4 regions of the Paenibacillus glucanolyticus genome follow, and region 4 is predicted to be linked to each of the others. Evidence: riboswitches for the same ligand, from Rfam matches in the RefSeq annotation. Region 4 holds a riboswitch; each other region holds the start of a gene.
What was found. A riboswitch is a leader RNA that binds a small molecule or an ion and turns the genes downstream of it on or off. The one in region 4 is predicted to bind cyclic di-AMP.

Region 1 (3,347 bases), 1.9 Mb from region 4:
GAGCTCCAACCGGCCCCACAGGTCCGACTGGTCCAAGAGGTCCCTGCGGTCCAACCGGTCCGCGGGGGCCTCTGACACAGTGGCGACGAATCGGTTTGTGTCCACCTTTACCACTATTGCCGTTATCAGGACATCTTTTTTTCTTGGCGTGCAGTACTTTTTTCTCTATCTTTTTAAGAGCACACAATTTTCTCTTTCTAGAAGAACAATCCAAATCAAGCACCTCCTTTAGATTTGCTTTATACTACGCAGATGCTCTCTTAGCCGCATGGGTTAACAGCTTATAAATGATAGATATATACCTATTATTTTAAGAATGTACGATAGCCTCTGAGGAATCAGTCTATAAACGAATAGCGAAAAAAAGCGATCGTGATGATATTGGAATAGCGAAATTGGGGGCTAACAAAGCTTATAATGGATCGTGTTGAAAAAAAATTCTGTTTCGAAGTTGAGGGCTTGTCTCCTCTGCATCGTTCATGATTCATGTCATGAATGATCTACCGCATGAATTATCTGTTATCTGATGGGCGCAATGCCTGCTGTATAGCGAAAAACACACCTCCGAACAAGGAGGCGACAGGCAGGGGACAGCCCTGAATTTGTGGAGATTATGGCTACTAATATGCCTTGGAAGAGCGCTGATTTCACCTCCGAATTTCCAGAAAATGCAGCTCCAGGGGTTTGACTTTTACTGAGCTTCCCTTTATCATGAACACACGCTTAGTTTCCGGCATACATTTCCGGAGAGCGGGGGAACCAGTTTCATCAGGGGCGAGTCACTTGAATTCACGAGTGTAGGGTACCATCTTACCCGAGTCCGTCAGCTAACCTCGTCAGCAGTGGATGGGTCTTGTATACATAATGGATGTTCATAACAAAGGCCCTTTATTCTCTATAGGGGCCTTTTCTCTATTTTTTGACCCCCTGCTGGCGGAGCTATGTCTAGATCCCCTGTTTGGTGGTCTTTTTGTATTCTGCAAAAGAGGAGGGCAATGCCTGCTAATGTTTAGCCAATTGAATCAGTCAGACGGTTTGGGTTTACAAGGCACAGGGAAATGGATGCAACCTCTCCCCTGAGCCCCCGGACTGTGCAAGTGTGTCTGAATGTCACATATCCGAGTTAACACATGTGTTAACATGGATAATTTCCTCATGCCGTTTTTAGGAACAACAAAATCATTTCGAAAGGTTGTGGAAGGTGTTGAAGAAAGTTGTTGTGCTGTTGTTGTCATTGGTTATGGTGGTATCGGTCGCGGCCTGCGGCGATAAGGGGAGCACGCTGGAACGGGCCAAAGAGCAGGGGTATATTACCGTAGGTTTTGCCAATGAAAAGCCTTATGCCTACAAAGAGGCCAGCGGGGAGCTTACAGGCGAAGCCGTTGAGATTGCCCGTGTCATTCTGGAGCGACTTGGCATTAAGGAGATGAGAGGTGAGCTTACGGAGTTCGGCTCCCTGGTTGCCGGGCTTCAGGCGGAACGGTTTGACCTGATCACTGCAGGCATGTTCATCAATCCGGACCGCTGCTCCGCCGTTTTGTTTGCTAATCCGGAGTACAGCATAGGGGAAGCTCTTGCCGTGAAGCAAGGGAATCCAAGTGGACTCGGAAGTTACGAAGATATTGCCAAGGATGATCAGGCGAAGGTGGCCGTCATGACTGGCGCGGTTGAAATCGGCTATATGGAGAAGTCAGGCATCCCTTCGGACCGGATCATACAGGTTCCCGATCAGGCCTCGGCCATCAGTGCCCTCCAGGCAGACCGGGTGCAGGCGATTACCATGACGGGACCGTCCCTGCAGGCGATGCTGGATTCGGCCAGCGATGACAACATCGAACGCGTCGCGGATTTCGAACAGCCGGTCATCGACGGTGAAAGCGTTCGGGGCTATGGGGCCACGGCATTCCGTCAAGCGGATACCGAATTCCAGGAGGCTTATAATGCGGAGCTTGAAAAAATGAAGGAGTCAGGTGAGCTGCTGGAGATCTTGCAGAAGTTTGGATTTACCGAAGAAGAGCTGCCGGGCGAGATGACAGCCGCTGCGCTTTGCGGTGAATAGTATGCCGAATTCATGGATCGATTTTCTTCCTACTCTGCTGAAAGGAGCGGAGATTACGGTTTTGGTCGCCTTCTTTTCAGCTGTTCTGGCCATTGCCATGTCCTTCGCAGCCGGTTTATCCAGACTGTCGAAGCTGTGGATCGTCCGCACGGTTACAGCCGTGTATGTGGAAATCTTTCGGGGAACCTCCTTGCTGGTGCAGCTGTTCTGGTTGTATTTTGCTCTTCCGTTTATCGGCATTGAGCTTCCCAAAATGCTGGCAGCCATCCTTGCGATTGGATTCAACTTTGGCGCATATGGCTCCGAGATTGTCCGAAGCACGGTGCTGGCTGTTCCAAAAGGACAGTGGGAAGCTTCGGTGGCGCTTAATATGAAGCCATGGCAAAGGATGTGGAATGTTATATTGCCTCAAGCTTCACTGCGAATGCTCCCGCCATTCGGAAATCAGCTGGTGGAACTCATCAAATCTACGTCACTTGTCTATTTCATCACGATGGCGGATCTGACGTATCAGGCCATGGTGCTGCGCAACAACTATATTTCCTGGACAACCGAGATTCTGGTGCTGCTGCTTCTTATGTATTTTGTCATAGCTACGCTTGTCTCGATGGCAGTTCGGTTGCTGGAGCGTAAATGGACGGCGGGGAGGCTATAGCGGATGTGGGATTGGAATTATGTGTTTGATATCCTGCCGGAATTGCTGAGTGCATTAAAAATGACGGTATGGGTGACGCTCTGCGCTTTTGTGGTGGCCTTGATAATCGGGCTGCTGTTTGCCTTTGCTGCTCGAAGCCAGTGGAAGCCTGTGTCGCTCATGACCAAAGGTATTATCGAATTTATCCGCAATACACCGCTGCTGGTTCAGGTCTTCTTCCTGTACTACAGTCTGCCGCTCCTTACCGGAATCTCCATTCCGGCCTTCTATGCCGGGGTGATCGGTCTTGGGCTGCATTACAGCACGTATCTGTCCGAAGTGTATCGTTCTGGCATCGAAGGGGTCCCCAAGGGGCAGTGGGAAGCTGCAACTGCTCTGAATTACACGAAAGCCCAAACCTGGCGGAGCATTATTCTGCCGCAAGCGGTGCCGCCTATTATTCCGGTGCTGGGCAATTATTTGATTGTCATGTTTAAGGAAACACCGATTCTGTGTGCCATTACGCTTGTTGAGATGATGCTGACAGCCAAGAATATCGTTTCCCAGTCGTTTCGTGCATTCGAGCCGTATACGCTGGTTGGCATTCTGTTTCTAATTATCAGTTATATCGCGTCTTTGCTGGTGCAAAGGCTG
Region 2 (3,347 bases), 3.2 Mb from region 4:
ATGCTTGATCGATTCAAGAGCAGCCACCGGACCTACCGCAATTTGCTGCTCGCTTCCTTCCATCGTGGTCACGCTGAGCGCAGGCTTCAGGGTCTGAGGCACCTGCAGGGCGACCAGCACCATTGCAATGATGAAGGCCGCCGGAATGAATACCCGGATATGAGCCTTCACAAAGTCCTCGAAGAAGTTGCCGACGGTTGTCCCCTTACTGGTCACTGCCCGGATAAAAGCGATGGCCACGCACAGCCCGGTCGCCGCCGATGTAAACATCATCATCGTAATGACAGCCATCTGCGCAAAATAGGATAGCCCCGACTCTCCGCTGTAATGCTGCAGATTCGTATTGGTCATAAAGCTGATGATCGTATTGAATGACAAGGTTGATTCCATATTATCGATTCCGTTCGGGTTGAACGGCAGTACCTTTTGCAGCCGCAGAATCAGGTAGCCTGAAGCTACCAGTATGATATTCGTAATGACAAAGCTGAGAGCATACCCTTTCCAGGTCATCCCCTTGCGGTCTTTCAAGCCAATCAGTGCAAATATCGGCTTCTCTGCCCAGGAGAACCATTTATCGGTTCGGTTATCTTCATTGCGAAATACCTGATATAGATAGGTTCCGAGCGGCTTAACCAGCAGCAGCAGAACCAGAATAACGATGGCAATTTGTATAATGCCCATGACGAGTGCCTTCCTCCTTCAGCGGTTCCCCTAGAATTTTTCAGGGTGAACCAGCGCATAAATCAAATACAGAAAAATAAAGAGCGTACATACCAATAATATGATCACAGCTGATCAGCCTCCGGTTCTGAAACCACGCGTCCACACCAGGACATAAACAGCATGAACAGTCCGTAGGTCCCTCCTAATATGAGCACCATATAAAAATCCTGCATAATCCAATCCTCCACGAACCGTATTTGGCATTAAATCTGCAACTAGCTGACAATGGACGAAATCAGGAAAGATACCTGATGATGGTTCGTATGAAGCACCACATCGGCGCCCAGTCCCTTATATATCAACCGCGGATTGCTGGAGTGGGTAATGACGTAAATCGACTTTGTTGTCCATGTCCGGCAAATCCGCAAATAGCGGCAGCACAGATTCAAGCTGCTTTCGAACAGAAACACCTTGCTGACGGGAAACTCGGGAATGATCCAGGTTGACTCGTCTCTGGTATCAATCAGAATAATGTCTTTGCAGCCCAGTTCCATCATCCTCTCCTGCTCGGCCCGATTGTTGGCTATAGCTGCAAACGAAATATGTTTGTACATCAACTGGCGGATAAATTCCTCCCCGGCCTTATTCGGGGCGGATACCAAGATGAAATCCTGCGGTTTCTCCATGTGTTTCTCCTCCTAAGTTTCAGAAAGAGAAGGCAACAAAAAGAAGCCTGCGGGAGGAGAAGAACTCTTCCCGCAGGCTTCTTATTCATCCACGGTGAAATACACCGTGGCTAAAGTCCACGACAATCGTTGCCTCTCTCGATACGCTTACGAGGTTAGCTGACGGATTCGGGCGTGAGAGTCGCCCTACCCATAGACCGTTATCTTGTCTATGGGATTCACCCCTGAGAGATCAAGTTCATCTCCCGACTGGTTCCCCCGTTCCTTTTCCATTCAAGGACTCAGCGAAAATTGAAAACGAGTAGCATGTTATTCAATTAGCTATTGACTTATATTCCAAGCCTGGCAGAACTGTACAGCCGTCAGAGTCAAGCCGTGAGAGTCGCTTGACCCTGAGCCTCTGGAAGACCCATGGTGCCTTCGCCGAGGTTCTCATTCATAAAGGAGAACCGCAGCTCTCACACTGCCTTGTATCCTTATGAATCTTATCGACCGGCTGCCGCTGTGCCCTGCTCTTGGAATCATCCGTCAATTCATAGTTCGTATCATACGTCCGGCCGTGCGGGATGTAAATGAGCTCAGAAACACGTGTGGCTGAATGTGGAACAAGATCTAACCAGTATGTCTTCATTATCTCTCGAATACTGCTCCATACTATGTATTTCTCTTGTTTTCTCGAATTTATCGCAATCCATCGAGATACTGAGATTTTGCCATGATAATAGATGACAATACCAAATGTACACGTTTTCTTTTACGGATTTCATCGATTTTCGGAATGTATGCGTCAAATACGGTCATTTACTTTTGGCTGCCTCCGGCGTATGATTCATCCATCTATTCGCAACACACGTTATACGCTGAGCTCCCGACAGATCGGGAGACGGGGGAACCAATATCACCGATAGGACTTCTGTTGGTGAATGGGGTGAATCCGCGATGCCTGACCAGGCATTGTGGTAGGGCGCTCTCAAGCCCGAATCCGACAGCTAACCTCGTAGGCGTATTGAGAGAGAACACGATCCAGCCAAGCTAAAGCGGCCGCTTCATCGGCTGCTAACCGGAAAAAGGCCTGGAGAGCGGGGTTTCTCTGCTCACCAGGCCTTTTTGTCTTGCATATAACATCTTATAAGGGAGCGTAGATCATGACGAAACTCATCGAATTCGAAGCACAGGCAACAGCCATCCAAACAGCGCCAACAATATGTGAAGAGCCCATCCGCTATATGGAGATGTTCCGTTTCGACTGGGGCTCGGCTGAACGCTTTATCCCCTGGAGTGATCGAAGCTGGAACTGCGGCTTGTTCAAAATCAGCTGCGGAGAAGCAGCCGGTTATGCGGAATATGCCCTGCCGAGCACGAGAGAATTCGCAGATCTGGTCCGCTGGGCATCTGTATTTGCAAGGCTGCGGGGCATGCCCGTGACTGAGGCCATACGCTATGCTCAGAAGCAGCAGCAATGGGGATCCACTCGGATGCTGCTCGCCGTATCGGCGTTAGCCGATCTGGAGGCGGACCTGCACCAGCATGTAACTCGCGAACGGTTAGGCAGCCTCCCGCTGGAGCGGTCCTTCCTGATGGATTGCTCGCAAGCTTATTATTTCTTTTAAGGTAAGGGCGGTGTTCACACCCCTCACTTGAACATATTTTTCAGCACCATCATGAGGTTAGCCGGCTTCTCCGCCAGCCGCCGGGTGAAGTACGGGTACCACATCGTCCCGTAGGGCATATAACAACGGATGCGATAGCCATCCTCTGCAAGCGCAGCCTGATCGTTCATTCGCAGCCCGTACAGCATCTGAAATTCGAAATCCTCTTTCTCTATGCGGCTCTGCTCGGCAAACACCTTGACCCAGTCGATGATATTGTCATCGTGCGTGGCAATCGCAGTGTACGCTCCCTGATCGAAATGCATTTTGATCAATTTTTTATAGTTATCGATCACTTCGCGTTTCTGCTGAAAGGCAATGGTTCCGGGCTCTTTATATGCCCCCTTTA
Region 3 (3,347 bases), 2.8 Mb from region 4:
TATGTTAGTAACAACTTTGTCATCTTTACTGTAACTTTTGCTGGAACTATGTTATTTCGTTAATCATGTTGGAACGTCAGACGTCAATGAATGGGTTCATCAACATTTTAAGGAGCCGAATTCCCATATCGATTGGGAAGCGGGGGATCCGTTTTGGGTGAATTGATCTCGCAAGAGAGGGATCATAGGGGACCTTCAACCGAACCCTTAAGCTAACCTCGCAGGCATTGGAAGGAGCATTTCGTTTTGAAAAAGAAGTTAACGGCCGTTTCTCTCGGCCTAGCCCTCGCGCTCACATTAGGGACCGGAAGCGCTTTCGCCGATTCCAAATTAAATACCGCAATCAAACCAGCCATTGGTGTATCTTATAAAACAGGTGGAACCACAACAAATGGTTTTGACTGCTCCGGCTTCACCACCTATGTTTACAAGAAGCTTGGTCTCAGCCTGCCACGAACATCTACCGCTCAATACAAGGTAGGTACGGCAGTATCCAAGAGCAATTTGAAAGCTGGCGATCTCGTGTTCTTTAACACATCCGGTAAAGGTGTATCTCATGTGGGTATTTATGTTGGGGGTGGAAAGTTCGCTCATTCCTCATCTTCTCGCGGTGTCATTGTCAGTCCGCTAAGCCAAAGCTATTACGCACAGCGCTATGTGGGCGCTAAGCGAGTGATGAGTCAAAGCACGTACAAATCTGTAGCTGTAAACTACAACTAATTGGAACTTTATTGATTTATCCTTATAAGAGAGCCCTGGAGTTTTGAGATTGTGCCGATCTCACCCAGCGGCTTTTTTCTTTTGTTCACTGTGTATACCTCTATAACGTTTGGGACAACGAAAAAGTTCCCGCTTTTCAAAAAAAATATAAATTTTATTAATCCAGAAACAACTTCATCAGCATTATTGGCAGCCCTTCATAAAGATCCTTACCTTTTATATACCCTTCCCGGCCTTCATTAAACGCAATATTGGAAAATAATTGATTATACCTGACACTTCGACAGCTGATGCTATTGAATAATAGCGAAAGTCATCAAGAAATAATTGCCAAGCTTGTTTGCTGTCTGATAGAATGGGTACAGTAACAACTTTGTCATTAATGTAAGTGCTTTAATACATAGATTACGATTGCCGAATTCCCATGGATATGGGAAGCGGGGGAACCATTTACGGGTGAATTGATCTTGCTGTCAAGGGATCATAGGGGACCTTCAACCGAACCCTCAAGCTAACCTCGCAGGCAGCGGAAGGAGCTCTTCATGCTGAAGAAGACGTTATCAGCGGCAGCCCTGAGTATTACGTTACTGTTCACTTCAGGCATTGGCAGCGTGTTTGCCGATAGTGCGCTGGACCAGGAAATTGATAAGGTATTGGGTACAAGATATAGTTATGGAGGTACAACCACGAGCGGATTTGACTGCTCCGGTTTTACCATGTATGTGTATGCCAAACTCGGCCTGAAGCTCCCGCATCAATCCGGCTCTCAATTCGATATGGGGACAAGCATAACCCGCAAAGATCTGCGGGCTGGCGATTTGGTGTTCTTCAACACAACGGGGAGCGGTATATCCCATGTTGGCATTTATGTAGGCGATGGCAAGTTTGCCCATGCCTCGTCGAATCGAGGTGTCGTCATCAACCGACTTGCTGAGGATTACTATGATCAGCGTTACGTCGGTGCCAAACGCATCATGAGTGATGATAAGTATGAACAATCGGCCGATACATCATCCTAGATGATAGAGGCTGACGATCCAGTGCACAGACCTACTGCCCGTTAAAGGAGAGCCCGCCTCTCTTTGACGGGCTTTTTCATGCAGCTCGCTCCCTTATATAAAGGGTACATGGATAATATACGAATGGAGGAAACTACCAATGGATGTTACCCCTATTTCATTTCGCGCCGTCATCATGCGTGAGGAACACGCTGAAGAAATATGCACCTGGTCCTATCCCCCTCCTTACGATATCTATGGCTTCCTTCCTTGGGAGCAGATGAAAGGGCTCGAGGTGGAATTTGGCGATCCGATCATACGCCAGCAGCAATATATCTCGATTCTGGATGACCAGGATTCTCTGTGGGGGTTTGCCCAGCTGTTTCCCATACACGAAGTGACACGGATCGGGCTTGGCATGCGGCCTGATTGGTGCGGGCGTGGAATGGGTAAACGATTTATGCAGACCATAACGCAGGAGGCCAGGCGCAGGAGGCCTACGGATGAGATTGATCTGGAAGTAATGACCTGGAATGAGCGTGCGATCCGTGCTTATGAAGGGGCGGGATTTCGCATCACCGATACGTATGAGCGGCTTACTCCGCAGGGAAAAGGCATTTTCCACTGTATGGTGTATGAGCCTCCAGCAAATGAGGAATAGTAAGCTTGTCTATATGAAAAAGCACAAATTTGTGTATTTTTTATGAAGCCTCTTTGGATCGTTGCTTTTTTTGTCACAACTGGCTATGCTGTCTAGGGATGTTGGTTTATAATGGAGACAAGTGCAAAAGTGCAGTATACATAGAAGGGACGATATGACGATGCAAAAATGGATCATGAGCGGATTGTTCTTCGTCGCATGTGCGTTGGCTATCGCGCTGATGTTTACGCTCCCAGGTAAGGAACAGGTAGCTCAGGAAGAGAAGCCAACCATGCCGGAAGTGACTCTCGATGCTGCCGCAGCGGAAGCCACACTGAAAGCAAGCTGCATTAGCTGTCACGGTGACCAGCTTCAAGGCGGCGCTGGACCAGCTCTGAATCAGGTAGGCGGACATATGGATGCGGATGCCATCTTCAACGTTGTAACCAAAGGTCGTAAAGGAATGCCTTCCTTTAAAGATCAGCTGAAGCCTGAAGAAATCGCAAACATCGCGCTGTACCTTGCTGAGAAAAAATAAAATCAGCTTACACGCAAAACACGCTTGATATCCGGAGAACCTACCGGTGCAAGCGTGTTTTTACATTAATTGGGGCCTATGGCGATTCTAACATCCTCATTGTCTCCCGCTTCTATTACTCCGCCTTGCTGTCCTTGGAACGACTCTTCTCGTAGGCCTCGTTAAATTGCTGCGCTTCCTTAATATCCACAGCCGTAATGCCGCCGTCATCCCATGAAGTAAGACGCAACGTAACAACTTTATAATCTATGGTGATGTAGGGGTGATGTCCGAAAGCTTCCGAAATAGCTGCCACTTCATCAACAAAAGCGATTCCCTTCATGAAGGAGGAAAAGGTATACTTTCGTACAATCCATCTCCCTTGCTCAAACTCCCAACCCTCAAGCTTTTCCAGATGAGCCTCTACTTCTTGCTGCGTATAAAGCATCTTTTATCTTCCTCCCCGAAAAAA
Region 4 (3,347 bases):
CGGTTCTCCTTCCGTACTCAACGATGTATCTCCGCGTTCATTACCCTTTTTATTCTTCCAGAATTTAAACACGCCGTTGTCCCCCTATGCATGTAATCATCAGGTTATGTATGAATTCCTGTATTTATTATACTTGAAAGTTTAAAAAATCAACATGCCTGCTCTTATCTATTCTATGACATCATGTAATTGGAACTCTATGAAAATTTTGCTATAATTGCATATGCTAGATTACCATTCCATGCAAGGCCAATCTACTATTATATGATGAGTTGGAGGAATACGGAGTATGTTACATAAACATGTAGGAAAAACAGCGGCCGCCACCGTTCTGGCCCTATCCTTGCTGGGTACTGCCACGAATATCAGTAATGCCGCCGCAGCACCGGTTATTGCGGTCATGCTGGATGATGTTCCACTGAAATTTGATGCTGCTCCGAGGATAGACAACGGTGTCACTTATGTTCCATTCCGGACCGTTGGCGAAGCGCTCGGAATTGAGATCACCTGGAACAGCAAGACGCAAACGGTGAAAGCGATCGGCAGCCTGAAGGGGCAAGCAACGGAGGTATTGCTGCAGGTGGGCAGTAAAACTGCAACCGTGAACGGGAAAAAAGTTACGCTCGCGGCACCACCAGTACAGCGGGAAGGGCGCGTGCTGATTCCGCTCAGCTCGTTCAGCAGCCAATTCGGTGTCGACGTGGGCTGGAACCAGGCTACGCGTACGGTTTCCCTGACATCTCCGCAGCGGGAGATGCATTTGAGAGCCTTCTATGCTCTAGAATCCTATCAGGAACGCGATATAATACCTTCCATGAACTCAGTCGCTTTCGGGTGGAGCCGCATCGACCGCGAAGGTCAATTTACGCTTGAGGGTAAAGAGTACCGCTTGCCTGCATCTGCCGGTGATGTAACGCCACAATCCATTGTGGCGGATGCAGCGGATCAGAACATTAAACCGCATCTTATGGTTTATGCTTTGGATGGTAATGGTGAACTGACCAAGGTTCTGAGTGACAGCACCCTTCGGCAGAAATCGATTGAGGGCATAACGACAGCCGTTACGGACAACGGCTTCGGCGGAGTTGTTCTCGATTTTGAAGGGCTCGGCTTTAAATTGGATGCAGGGCAGCAGCAGAAGCTGCTTAACGATTATGTCAAACAGCTGAAGGCTTCTTTACCGAAGGACATCTCCCTGTCATTGGCCGTGCCGCCATTGAACAGTGCCTATAAAGGCTATGATTACAAGACTCTTGCCTCCATAGCAGATGATCTCATCATTATGGCTTATCAGTATAACCCGGTCGGCACCAAATCGCAGGTACCCGAGCCTAACAGTCTTGTAGATCAGGCGATTCAGCTTGCACTCCAAGCGGGTGTTCCTAAACAAAAGCTCCTGCTCGGCATCAGCTTAAGCAGTGAAACTCCGTCTTCCGTAGATGATAAGCTGGGTCTCGCCAAGCGCTATGATCTAAAGGGAGCCGCCTTCTGGCGTCTGGGACTATTCCGGACTTATAATAATCAGATGGAAGGCGCTGTGAATGCTTCTGTTGTAAAGGAATAAAGTGATCAGGTCTAGCATCCCTCAATAAAAGAAAGCCTGACAAAGATGGATCTTTGTCAGGCTTTCTTAATATGTATTATACTTCCCGAAAAACTGCGTTTCTCAATTAGCTTGGACTGCCTACCAGTTTCGCATAGTTTTCTTGACTCAGTACACGACGCGCCGTTACATAACGCGGCTCATAATAAGAATCGCTAAGCTTGCTGATTCTTACACCCTTGCTGCTGGAAGCATGCGCAAATTGACCTTCGCCAATGTAAACTCCTGCATGCGAAATTCCGCTGCCGCTTGTATTGAAGAACACCAGATCTCCAACCCGCAGGTCTTCGCGATCCACATAAACCCCGGCTTTAGCCTGGCTTTGGGATGTGCGTGGAAGATCTATATCAAAATTTCTAAACATGTACAGTATAAATCCGGAGCAATCAAATCCACTGGTGGTCGTTCCGCCCCATTTATATGGAGTTCCTACCAATTGTTTCACTTGATGCTGAAAGTTCGGTTGTTGATCAGCAAATGCTGTTACGGCACCTGAAGAAAAAATAATTGCAGACCCAAGCAATGTGATGACAAATTTCTTCAAAATATGTTCTCTCCTTCGATGCCTACGGAGTTAGCTAAGGGTTCGGTTGAAGGTTCCCTATACTCTCTTTAGTACAAGAATAATTCACCCAAGACGGTTCCCCCGTTTTCACAAACGAAATTCGGCAAAAATTCATTAACATTTTGTAACTTCTCTTAATATAGTATACAAGCAAGGATGCTGTCAATAATATCCTAAGAATCTATCGTTTTATGTTACCCGCTGTCGGAATAATCGAATTTCGCAGCCTGATTTCTGTTAACAATCTCACATAGTCATGACAATTATGTAACTCTAGCGTATTCCTCTTACTCCATTTTCTTAAAACGTTTAGCAACTTTTTACAGGATCCTGCGTTTAACTATATCAGAAAAGAAATCATAGAGGTGATCCATTACGAATGAGTCAAATCACAATGGCTGAAGCTTTAGCCGTACGGGCAGCAATTCATCGTCTTATGAGCCAGCTGGCGTCGGAGCGTCTGAATAACAGCAGTACGATCATTGAAAAAGGAGAAACGGCTGAGTATCCCGCGCGGAGTGTAGATGTCATTACGGAAGAGATTGAATCGGCGGCGGCGGATTTCAGAAAACTGGATTTGCTGATGGCCCTCTCCAACACAACGCAGACGATCTCCTGGAATGGTTCCGACATAACGATCATGGAAGCAATCGAGCTGGCGAAACACATTCGCGGTGATATCGGACAGCTTGCACACCTCGGCTCTCGCAAGAAGCTTGAGCGTCAAAGCAGCCGGGGAAGCGGAGACAACGCCACGACGCTGTTCAACGTCGCTCTGTATGATCCTGAAGCTTATCAGGCGGCTGCGCGCAAGAAGGAACGCGAGGTAACCAAACTCTCGTCACTGATAGAACATGCCAATCATAACGCAATAATATCGTTTGACGCATCGAAGTATATGGGGTAACGGCAGCCGCCGGCTCCAAGCCTACAGGTATTCCTCACGTGCGGGTTTGGAGCCGGCGGTTACCGCCGGCGGGCGGGAAAGTGCGGGCAACCGCTTGTTTGTCGGATACAAACAAACCATAAGAAAACCAAAAAGTCGAATCCTATGCACAAACGGATGACGGTTTACGGTTCACACTTATCACTCATTACATGTGACGGACTCCCCAATAGCAAAAAAATGATCGCCCCGTTTCCCGCTTCCCTGATACATAATGAAAGCCGCCCTTCTAT

Region 1: another riboswitch for cyclic di-AMP. It lies ahead of ehuB (ectoine/hydroxyectoine ABC transporter substrate-binding protein EhuB); the one in region 4 lies ahead of WDY75_RS13155 (C40 family peptidase).
Region 2: another riboswitch for cyclic di-AMP. It lies ahead of WDY75_RS28555 (hypothetical protein); the one in region 4 lies ahead of WDY75_RS13155 (C40 family peptidase).
Region 3: another riboswitch for cyclic di-AMP. It lies ahead of WDY75_RS30210 (C40 family peptidase); the one in region 4 lies ahead of WDY75_RS13155 (C40 family peptidase).

The regions. Positions count from the first base shown of each region.
Region 1 covers NZ_CP147845.1:864,186-867,532, forward strand. The annotation lists gene WDY75_RS04020 (exosporium glycoprotein BclB-related protein) at 1-214, opposite strand, end outside; cyclic di-AMP (ydaO/yuaA leader) riboswitch at 711-855, shown strand; gene ehuB (ectoine/hydroxyectoine ABC transporter substrate-binding protein EhuB) at 1,205-2,059, shown strand; gene ehuC (ectoine/hydroxyectoine ABC transporter permease subunit EhuC) at 2,061-2,714, shown strand; gene ehuD (ectoine/hydroxyectoine ABC transporter permease subunit EhuD) at 2,718-3,347, shown strand, end outside.
Region 2 covers NZ_CP147845.1:6,190,906-6,194,252, forward strand. The annotation lists gene kdpA (potassium-transporting ATPase subunit KdpA) at 1-681, opposite strand, end outside; gene WDY75_RS30830 (potassium-transporting ATPase subunit F) at 712-789, opposite strand; gene WDY75_RS28555 (hypothetical protein) at 939-1,349, opposite strand; cyclic di-AMP (ydaO/yuaA leader) riboswitch at 1,478-1,646, opposite strand; cyclic di-AMP (ydaO/yuaA leader) riboswitch at 2,198-2,369, shown strand; gene WDY75_RS28560 (hypothetical protein) at 2,495-2,959, shown strand; gene WDY75_RS28565 (proline dehydrogenase family protein) at 2,983-3,347, opposite strand, start outside.
Region 3 covers NZ_CP147845.1:6,570,953-6,574,299, forward strand. The annotation lists cyclic di-AMP (ydaO/yuaA leader) riboswitch at 104-242, shown strand; gene WDY75_RS30205 (C40 family peptidase) at 247-720, shown strand; cyclic di-AMP (ydaO/yuaA leader) riboswitch at 1,123-1,261, shown strand; gene WDY75_RS30210 (C40 family peptidase) at 1,266-1,739, shown strand; gene WDY75_RS30215 (GNAT family N-acetyltransferase) at 1,879-2,379, shown strand; gene WDY75_RS30220 (c-type cytochrome) at 2,540-2,896, shown strand; gene WDY75_RS30225 (4a-hydroxytetrahydrobiopterin dehydratase) at 3,012-3,323, opposite strand.
Region 4 covers NZ_CP147845.1:2,723,199-2,726,545, reverse strand. The annotation lists gene WDY75_RS13165 (2Fe-2S iron-sulfur cluster-binding protein) at 1-72, opposite strand, end outside; gene WDY75_RS13160 (stalk domain-containing protein) at 290-1,564, shown strand; gene WDY75_RS13155 (C40 family peptidase) at 1,671-2,147, opposite strand; cyclic di-AMP (ydaO/yuaA leader) riboswitch at 2,151-2,284, opposite strand; gene WDY75_RS13150 (hypothetical protein) at 2,548-3,075, shown strand.